2 regions of the Vibrio tapetis subsp. tapetis genome follow, and region 2 is predicted to be linked to the other one. Evidence: predicted binding sites of a transcription regulator. Region 2 holds the regulator's gene; the other holds the start of a gene.
What was found. The regulator MetJ, encoded in region 2, represses methionine synthesis genes. The targets are predictions, from matches to a motif close to TTAGACNTNTANANGTCTAA.
Positions count from the first base shown of each region.

Region 1: the regulator MetJ is predicted to act here: its motif matches at 2,974-2,993, upstream of metH (methionine synthase).

Region 1 covers NZ_LT960611.1:2,876,084-2,880,541, reverse strand. Annotated here, with positions in the region: rRNA gene VTAP4600_RS12795 (23S ribosomal RNA) at 1-80, shown strand, start outside; rRNA gene rrf (5S ribosomal RNA) at 178-293, shown strand; tRNA gene VTAP4600_RS12785 (tRNA-Asp) at 362-438, shown strand; gene metA (homoserine O-acetyltransferase MetA) at 583-1,521, shown strand; gene VTAP4600_RS12775 (cation:proton antiporter) at 1,576-2,844, opposite strand; gene metH (methionine synthase) at 3,094-4,458, shown strand, end outside.
Region 2 covers NZ_LT960611.1:2,988,903-2,993,360, reverse strand. Annotated here, with positions in the region: gene VTAP4600_RS13370 (malic enzyme-like NAD(P)-binding protein) at 1-1,244, shown strand, start outside; gene metJ (met regulon transcriptional regulator MetJ) at 1,299-1,619, opposite strand; gene VTAP4600_RS13360 (O-succinylhomoserine (thiol)-lyase) at 1,892-3,058, shown strand; gene VTAP4600_RS13355 (bifunctional aspartate kinase/homoserine dehydrogenase II) at 3,058-4,458, shown strand, end outside.

The DNA.
Region 1 (4,458 bases), 110 kb from region 2:
TAGAACGTTGATAGGCAGGGTGTGTAAGTGCTGCGAGGCATTGAGCTAACCTGTACTAATTGCCCGTGAGGCTTAACCATACAACACCCAAGGGGTTTTGATTGGACTCAAAGCAAGAACATAATTGAATGTGTAATAAGAACTTTTAAGCAACAGCTTTCCGAATTAAAGAATTTGCTTGGCGACCATAGCGTTGCGGACCCACCTGATCCCATGCCGAACTCAGAAGTGAAACGCAGTAGCGCCGATGGTAGTGTGGGGTTTCCCCATGTGAGAGTAGGACATCGCCAGGCTCAAAATTTGATTTTTAGATTGACCAATCTAAAAATATGAACACTTGCTAAGGCAAGTATTCCACTGCGGAGTGGTAGTTCAGTTGGTTAGAATACCGGCCTGTCACGCCGGGGGTCGCGGGTTCGAGTCCCGTCCACTCCGCCACTTATATTAAGCCCAAGTCTTACGACTTGGGCTTTTTTACGTCTATAATAATAGTATCACACGTCATATTTTCCCCTCGACATACGGTATCCTCTGATATAATGTAGCCATATAGACGGCTATATTCTTTAGGGAGAAAGTAAAATGCCAATTAGGATTCCAGATCAACTACCTGCATTGGATGTATTGAGAGAAGAAAAAATATTTGTGATGCCGGAATCCCGTGCAACCACTCAAGAAATCCGTCCGCTTAAAGTGTTGATTTTGAATTTGATGCCTAAAAAAATTGAGACCGAAACTCAATTTTTAAGGCTATTATCTAACAGCCCGCTCCAGATAGACGTAGAGCTACTATGCATCGACAATCGACCAAGTAAAAACACACCCACAGAGCATCTGGATAACTTTTATCGTCAATTTGAAATGGTAAAAGATAGGAATTTTGATGGTTTGATTATCACTGGAGCACCATTAGGCTTGGTTCAGTTTGAGGATGTGATTTATTGGGAACATTTACAGACAATTATGAATTGGGCGAAAGCGCACGTTACGTCAACACTCTATGTATGTTGGGCTGCACAAGCGGGATTGAAATTACTGTATAACCTTCCAAAGCGAACTCGGAAAGAAAAGTTATCAGGTGTTTACCACCATAAGATCCAGCAAGAGTTTCATCCGGTTTTACGCGGGTTCGATGATACTTTTCTGGCTCCCCATTCTAGGTATGCGGACTTTTCACCAGAGTATCTAGAGGAACATACTGATTTGGACATATTAGCAACTTCAGATGCTGCTGGTGTTTACCTAGCTTCAACGAAGGATAAGCGTAATGTCTTTGTTACTGGGCACCCAGAGTACGACTCGCACACATTGCATCACGAGTATGTCCGAGATCTAGGCGAAGGTATGGAGCCTGCTATTCCAGTTAATTACTACCCTAATGATAATCCTGATAACAAACCTGTTGCAAGCTGGAGAAGTCATGGACATTTATTGTTTTTAAATTGGCTTAACTACTGTGTTTACCAACAGACCCCATATGATTTAGATCGTTTTTCGGAAGAAAACTTCACAAAAGATTAGTATCACCAGCACTAATAAATAGTAGTAAGGCCACTGTTGTGGCCTTGTTCTCGGTTACTCTTCTTTTTTTGCTTTTTCAATCATGGGAATTATGGTCGAGCCTTGGACAAGAATAGAAAATACAACCACTGAATATGTCATGACAAGTAATAGCTCTTTTACATCTATGGATTTGTCTGGAATGACGAGTATTCCTGACGGAATTGAAAGAGCCATCGCCAATGCTAGACCGCCCCGTAACCCTCCCCAAGTCAGTATCTTAACTGACCATGAGTTATAGCTACGGTATCTTTGGAAGCCTAAATATGCAGTTTTAACACTGATATAACGGGCAGCAAGCACAAGAGGGACGGCAAATCCCATTAATAACCAGTCTTCTTGGTGGAAGTTGAATAACAGCATAGACATACCGATAAGCAGGAATAGCACGCCATTCAAGAACTCATCAATTAACTCCCAAAAATTGTCTAAGTGTTCTTCACTCTCCTTAGAAAAACCCACGAACCTCGTCCAGTTTCCGATCATTATTCCAGAAATCACCATTGCCAATGGTCCTGAGACTCCCAGGACTTGCGCAAAAGTATATCCAGCTGTTGGAATACCAATAGTTAAGAGTAACTCCATTGAGTGGTCGTCAGTAGCACTGATCAAGTAGTGGAATAATAGTCCGAGCAAGTAGCCATAGACTATTCCACCGATAGCTTCATGTAGAAATAGCATGGAAACACTACCAAAAGTTGGAGCTTCTGTACCGAATGCAAATGAATACAATGTGACAAAAATAACTAGACTAAATCCGTCATTAAATAAAGACTCACCTTCGATCTGAGTTGAAATACGCTTAGGGGCATCTAGTTTTTTGACAATAGCGAGTACAGCAATGGGATCGGTAGGCGAAATGAGAGCACCGAATAGTAAACAGTAAATGAGATCGAGCGGTACATTAATTAGTGAGCAGAAGCCATAGAGCGCAAAGCCAATTAATGCTGTTGAAATGAGGGTAGCACCAAGGGCAAGAACTGTAATCTCCCACTTTTGGTCTTCTAAATTGGGTAGTTTGATACCCAGTCCGCCAGCAAATAACAGAAAACCTAGTACACCTTTCAAAAGAAAGTCTTCAAAGTTAATTGTCGTCATTGTTTCCATTGCGACATGACGTAATTCGAACCAATCATTTTGGCCCGCAATAATAATGAGCAGCGACAAAACCAAAGCACCAGCCGTTATGGCTATGGTGGTTTGCATTTTCCCGAATTTAGAGTTGATAAATGCAATCAACATAGCTGCCGCTGATAAAAAACACAGGGTGTAATAAACGGACATGATGTAAAACTCGCTTAAGTGTAACAAAGTATGAATATTGATTTTCTATCTAGCACGTATAAATATCAAATGCTTTTTATTATTTATCGGATAGCGTATTTTGTTTACATAAAAATATAACAACAAGGTTTGGCCGTCTAGATTTCTATAATCGATATGATAGGATGAACTATACGCAAGGAATGAGGCAGTATTGTGGCTGGAAGCGAAGTAAAACAACAAATTGAAGCGAAGTTAAAAGAATACATCATGTTAATCGATGGTGGCATGGGCACCATGATTCAAGATTATAAGCTCGAAGAAGCGGATTATCGTGGTGAACGTTTTGCTGATTGGCATTGTGATTTAAAAGGCAATAATGATCTTTTGGTCCTGACTAAGCCTGAGTTGATAAAAGGAATTCATCTGGAATATCTTGCCGCCGGCGCTGATATTCTGGAAACCAACACATTTAATGCAACCACTATCGCTATGGCCGATTATGACATGGAGAGTCTCAGTGCAGAGATCAACTATGTCGCAGCAAAGTTAGCCCGTGAAGCGGCTGATGAGTGGAGTGCTAAGACGCCTGAGCGTCCAAGATATGTCGCGGGGGTACTTGGCCCAACAAACCGCACTTGTTCTATATCACCTGATGTGAATGATCCTGGTTTTAGAAACGTCAGTTTTGATGAACTGGTAGAAGCGTATTGTGAGTCTACTCATGCGCTTATCAAAGGCGGTTCCGATCTTATTTTGATTGAAACGATCTTTGATACTTTGAATGCAAAAGCGTGTGCCTTTGCGGTTCAAACCGTATTTGAAGAGCTGGGTTATGAATTACCAGTCATGATCTCTGGCACCATCACTGACGCCTCTGGCCGTACTCTTTCAGGCCAAACTACGGAAGCTTTCTATAATGCACTCAGACACGTTCAACCTATCTCCTTTGGTTTGAACTGTGCATTAGGTCCTGACGAACTGAGGCAGTATGTCGATGAGCTTTCTCGCATTTCAGAATGCAGTGTTTCTGCCCACCCAAATGCTGGCCTTCCAAATGCTTTTGGCGAATATGATCTTTCTCCAGAAGATATGGCTGAGCATATCGCTGAGTGGGCGCAAAGTGGGTTCTTAAACCTTGTTGGCGGTTGCTGTGGCACCACACCAGAGCACATTAGGCAGATGGCTCTGGCTGTTAAAGGTGTTAAACCTCGAGTATTGCCTGATATCCCAGTAGCGTGTCGATTATCGGGTCTAGAACCTCTGATGATCGAAAAAGAAAGCTTGTTTGTAAACGTAGGTGAACGAACTAACGTGACCGGATCTGCTCGTTTTAAGTGTCTTATAAAAGAAGAGCTATACGATGAAGCTCTTGATGTCGCGCGTCAGCAGGTTGAAAACGGTGCACAGATCATCGATATCAATATGGATGAAGGCATGCTTGATGCAGAAGCATGTATGACTCGCTTTCTAAACTTATGTGCTTCTGAACCTGAAATATCAAAAGTGCCTATTATGGTCGATTCCTCTAAGTGGGAGGTGATCGAAGCAGGCCTTAAGTGCGTGCAAGGTAAGAGCATAGTTAACTCAATTTCCTTAAAAGAAGGTAAAGAGAAGTTTGTTCAACAAGCCAAA
Region 2 (4,458 bases):
GCCAAAAAGATTTTCGTCAACAAGCTCTCGATTACCATGAATTTCCGACTGCAGGAAAAATCGGTGTCGCACTCACTACTCCGGCCGATACCGTTGAAGATTTGGCACTGGCTTATAGCCCAGGTGTAGCAGAACCTGTAAGAGAAATCGCACAAAATCCAGACAACGTTTACAAGTACACTGCTAAAGGTAATATGGTCGCGGTTATTTCAAATGGCACCGCAATTTTAGGGTTGGGTAATTTAGGTCCATTAGCTTCTAAGCCAGTAATGGAAGGTAAATCTCTACTGTTTAAGCGCTTTGCTAATTTGGATTCTATTGATATTGAGGTCAAGCACCGCACTATTCAAGAGTTTGTCGATACGGTTGCTAACATTGCAGATACGTTTGGTGGCATTAACTTAGAAGATATTAAAGCACCAGATTGCTTTGAAATTGAGCGTCAGCTTATCGAGCGTTGTGACGTACCCGTTTTCCATGATGATCAACACGGCACGGCAATTGTTACTGCCGCAGGTATGCTAAATGCCATTGAACTTCAGGGCAAAGTGCTAGAAGAGTCGACGATTGTTTGTTTGGGCGCAGGAGCGGCGGCGGTTGCTTGTATGGAGCTACTGATCAAATGTGGCGCTCAACGCGAAAAAATTTACATGCTGGACCGCAAGGGTGTTATTCACACTCGTCGCGACGATTTGAACGAATACAAGCAGTTATTTGCTAATAATACGGATAAGCGCACATTAGAAGATGTGATTGAAGGTGCGGATCTATTCTTAGGTGTCTCTGGGCCAAACTTGCTTCCACCAGAAGCGCTGAAATTGATGGCTGATAAGCCCGTTGTGTTTGCATGTTCAAACCCAGATCCTGAAATTAAGCCAGAGCTTGCTCATCAAGTTCGTGATGATTTGATCATGGGTACAGGGCGCAGTGATTACCCTAATCAGGTAAATAATGTAATTTGTTTCCCGTTTATTTTCCGTGGTGCACTCGATGTTCGTGCAAGTGAAATTAATATTGAGATGAAGCTAGCTGCGGTTGAAGCGATTCGCCAGTTAGCGAAAGAAACAGTGCCAGAAGAAGTGAAAAAAGCGGCCGGTGTTGACGAGTTAGAATTTGGCTCTGGCTACATCATTCCGAAACCTATGGACCCTCGTTTGTTGCCTCGCGTTGCTAAAGCTGTGGCGCAAGCGGCAGTAGATTCTGGTGTGGCTCGTATTGAGATGCCGGAAAATTATATGGGCTAAAGGCTAAAGGCAAAAATAAAAGGCAGAAGGGAATACCTTCTGCCTTTTTTATATCTATTCTTCGTCGAATGCTTCGAATTCGATACCCATCTCTGTCATCAGTTTTTTCACTTCGGCAGGAATATCATCAGGGCGATCTTTTCTTAAATCTTCATCCGTTGGAAGAGGTTGCCCCGTGTAGGCATGTAAGAAAGCTTCACATAGCAGTTCACTGTTGGTCGCATGGCGTAGATTGTTTATCTGACGACGGGTTCTTTCATCCGTAAGGACTTTTAGCACCTTAAGTGGAATCGAAACCGTAATTTTTTTTACTTGCTCACTTTTTTTTCCATGCTCAGCATATGGGCTAATGTACTCGCCATTCCAATCTGCCATTGCGCACCTTCATTTTCTTATTAATATCGAATTAGATACCAAGAAATCAGCGTCAATCGCAGCTTAGTATCAATATAGGTGATGATTTTAGCGACTTTTACCGCCATAAGCAAAGACATATAGACGTCCAGATGTGTTGACGTCCTTTTTTTGAGGGGTTAAAGTAGATATAAAGTAGCAATACTGCTAGCAAAAGCACGACACCGTATGTTATCCGGCCGCCGTTATTGGTATAACAGATAACATGGATTTTGGAAAGGAAGACCAACCTTATGAGCGATCGCAAACCAGCAACCATTGCTGTACGCACCGGTATCGAGGCTGATAGTCAATATCATGCCGTCGTCCCCCCTATTTATCTTTCCACCAACTACGGCTTCCCAGCGTTTGGTGAAGTACCTAAATACGATTACACCCGTTCAGGTAACCCGAATCGTGGCCAATTAGAGCAAGCATTATCTGAATTAGAGTCAGGTGAGGGCGCGGTTATCACAAATACGGGCACCGCAGCGCTAAACCTATGGGTCAGTACCTTTTTAGGGCCAGACGATCTGATTATTGCGCCTCATGATTGCTACGGTGGTACTTACCGTCTATTTAATACTCGCTCATTAAAAGGCGACTTTAAGGTTGAGTTTGTTGACCAATCTGATCAAGAGGCTCTGGATGCTGCTCTTGCTAAGAAGCCAAAATTAGTTTTACTTGAAACGCCATCGAATCCATTGGTTCGAGTGGTTGATATACAAGTTACCTGTGATAAAGCAAAAAAAGTAGGAGCACTGGTTGCGGTAGACAATACCTTTTTAACACCTGTGTACCAGAAGCCTTTATTGCTAGGCGCCGATTTTGTTATTCATTCTACGACCAAGTTTATTAACGGCCACTCTGATGTTATTGGTGGTGTGGTCGTAACGAAAAGTACACAGCATGCCGAAGAGCTGGCGTGGTGGGGGAATTGCCTTGGTGCAACGGGTACGCCGTTTGATAGCTACATGACTTTACGGGGTCTAAGAACCTTGGCAGCGCGTATGCGAGTGCATGAAGAAAGCTCAGTACAAATCTTACAGTACCTGCAAACTCAATCCTTAGTTGCCAAGCTTTATCACCCAAGTTTGCCAAGCCATCCTGGCCATGACATTGCGAAAAAACAACAATCGGGTTTTGGCTCAATGTTGAGCTTTGAATATGCAGGTAGCTTTGACTCTTTAAAAGCGTTTGTTGGTCACCTGAAGCTCTTCTCATTGGCGGAGTCTCTTGGTGGGGTAGAAAGCCTTATCTGTCATCCAAGCTCTATGACGCACAGAGCGATGAGTGATGAAGCGCAATTAGAAGCGGGCATTACAACGCAATTGCTGCGCTTATCTGTTGGGCTTGAAGATGCTGATGACCTCATCGCTGACTTACGCCAAGCCTTTGAGTTGGTTCAGGAGGAAGCGTAATGACGATTCAACGCCAGTTACACAAATTTGGCGGAAGCAGTCTTGCTGATCCTGAATGTTATTTGAGAGTCGTGAATATCTTGCGCGAATACTCTCAACCAGAAGATTTAGTTGTGGTTTCTGCGGCGGGCTCAACAACCAACCTGTTACTTAGCTGGTTAAAAGCACTCGATAAAGATGGCCGTATTGCCCATGAGTTGCTGCAAGAGTTACGTCAATTTCAAACTCATCTTGTGACCACTTTGCTTAATGAAGAACGAGCATCGACATTGCTGGAACAGCTAAATAAAGAATTTTCTGCTCTTGGGGAGTTGAACGCCCCATTGAGCCTTGCAGATCAAGCTGCCGCTCTTGGGCATGGTGAAGTTTGGTCTTCTCGTTTATTGGCGACCTTATTATGTCAGCACGATCTTGAAGCGACGGCTTTAGATTCTCGTCATTTTCTGCGGGCGGATCACGGTGCGCAACCAGAAGTTGATCGTGCACGATCTTGGCCTTTGGTGAAATCAACATTAGCTCAGCATTCTCATTGCCGCTTAGTGGTGACTGGTTTTATGGCGAGTAATGACAGTGGTGAAACCGTATTACTTGGCCGAAATGGTTCAGACTATTCCGCGACAGTAATTGGCGAACTATCTGAAGTTACCCGTGTGACCATATGGAGTGATGTAGCAGGTGTATATAGCTCTGACCCTCGTAAAGTCTCTGATGCGTGCTTACTGCCACTGCTTCGCCTTGATGAAGCCAGTGAGTTGGCGCGTTTAGCTGCGCCTGTTTTGCACAGTAGAACCTTACAGCCTGTGGCTCAAAGTGCTATGGATTTGCATTTACGTTGCAGCCACGCCCCAGAGTCTGGCTCAACGCGAGTAGAGCGTGTTCTGGCATCTGGTCGTGGCGCTAAGATCATCACGTCGTTAGATGAAGTCTTGATGGTCAACATTGTGTTTGCTCAAGGGCATGATTTTGAGCGCCAACATCGTGAAGTATTACAAGCGTTAACGCGTGTTCAACTTCAACCTCTCGCATTTGAAGTTCAAGCGGATCAAGGTTGCTTGTTACTCGCGTATACCGCAGAAGTCGCGGGTGAAGCATTAAGCTATTTACAAGATATCTCTGTAGAAGGTGAACTAAAGCTTAAAGAAGGCTATTCACTTGTCGCGGCTGTGGGGGCTGGAGTTACTAATAACGCGAACCATTGTTATGGTTTCTACCAGCAACTTAAAAATAGCCCAGTTGAGTTTATTTGTGAATCTGAGTCAGGGCTAAGCTTAGTGGCCATTACTCGTACCACGGACACGCAACCCCTACTGACGGGAATTCATAGCCAGCTATTTCAAGCACAAAAGCGCGTTGCAATCGCGCTATGCGGAAAAGGAAATATAGGTTCAAGTTGGTTGTCT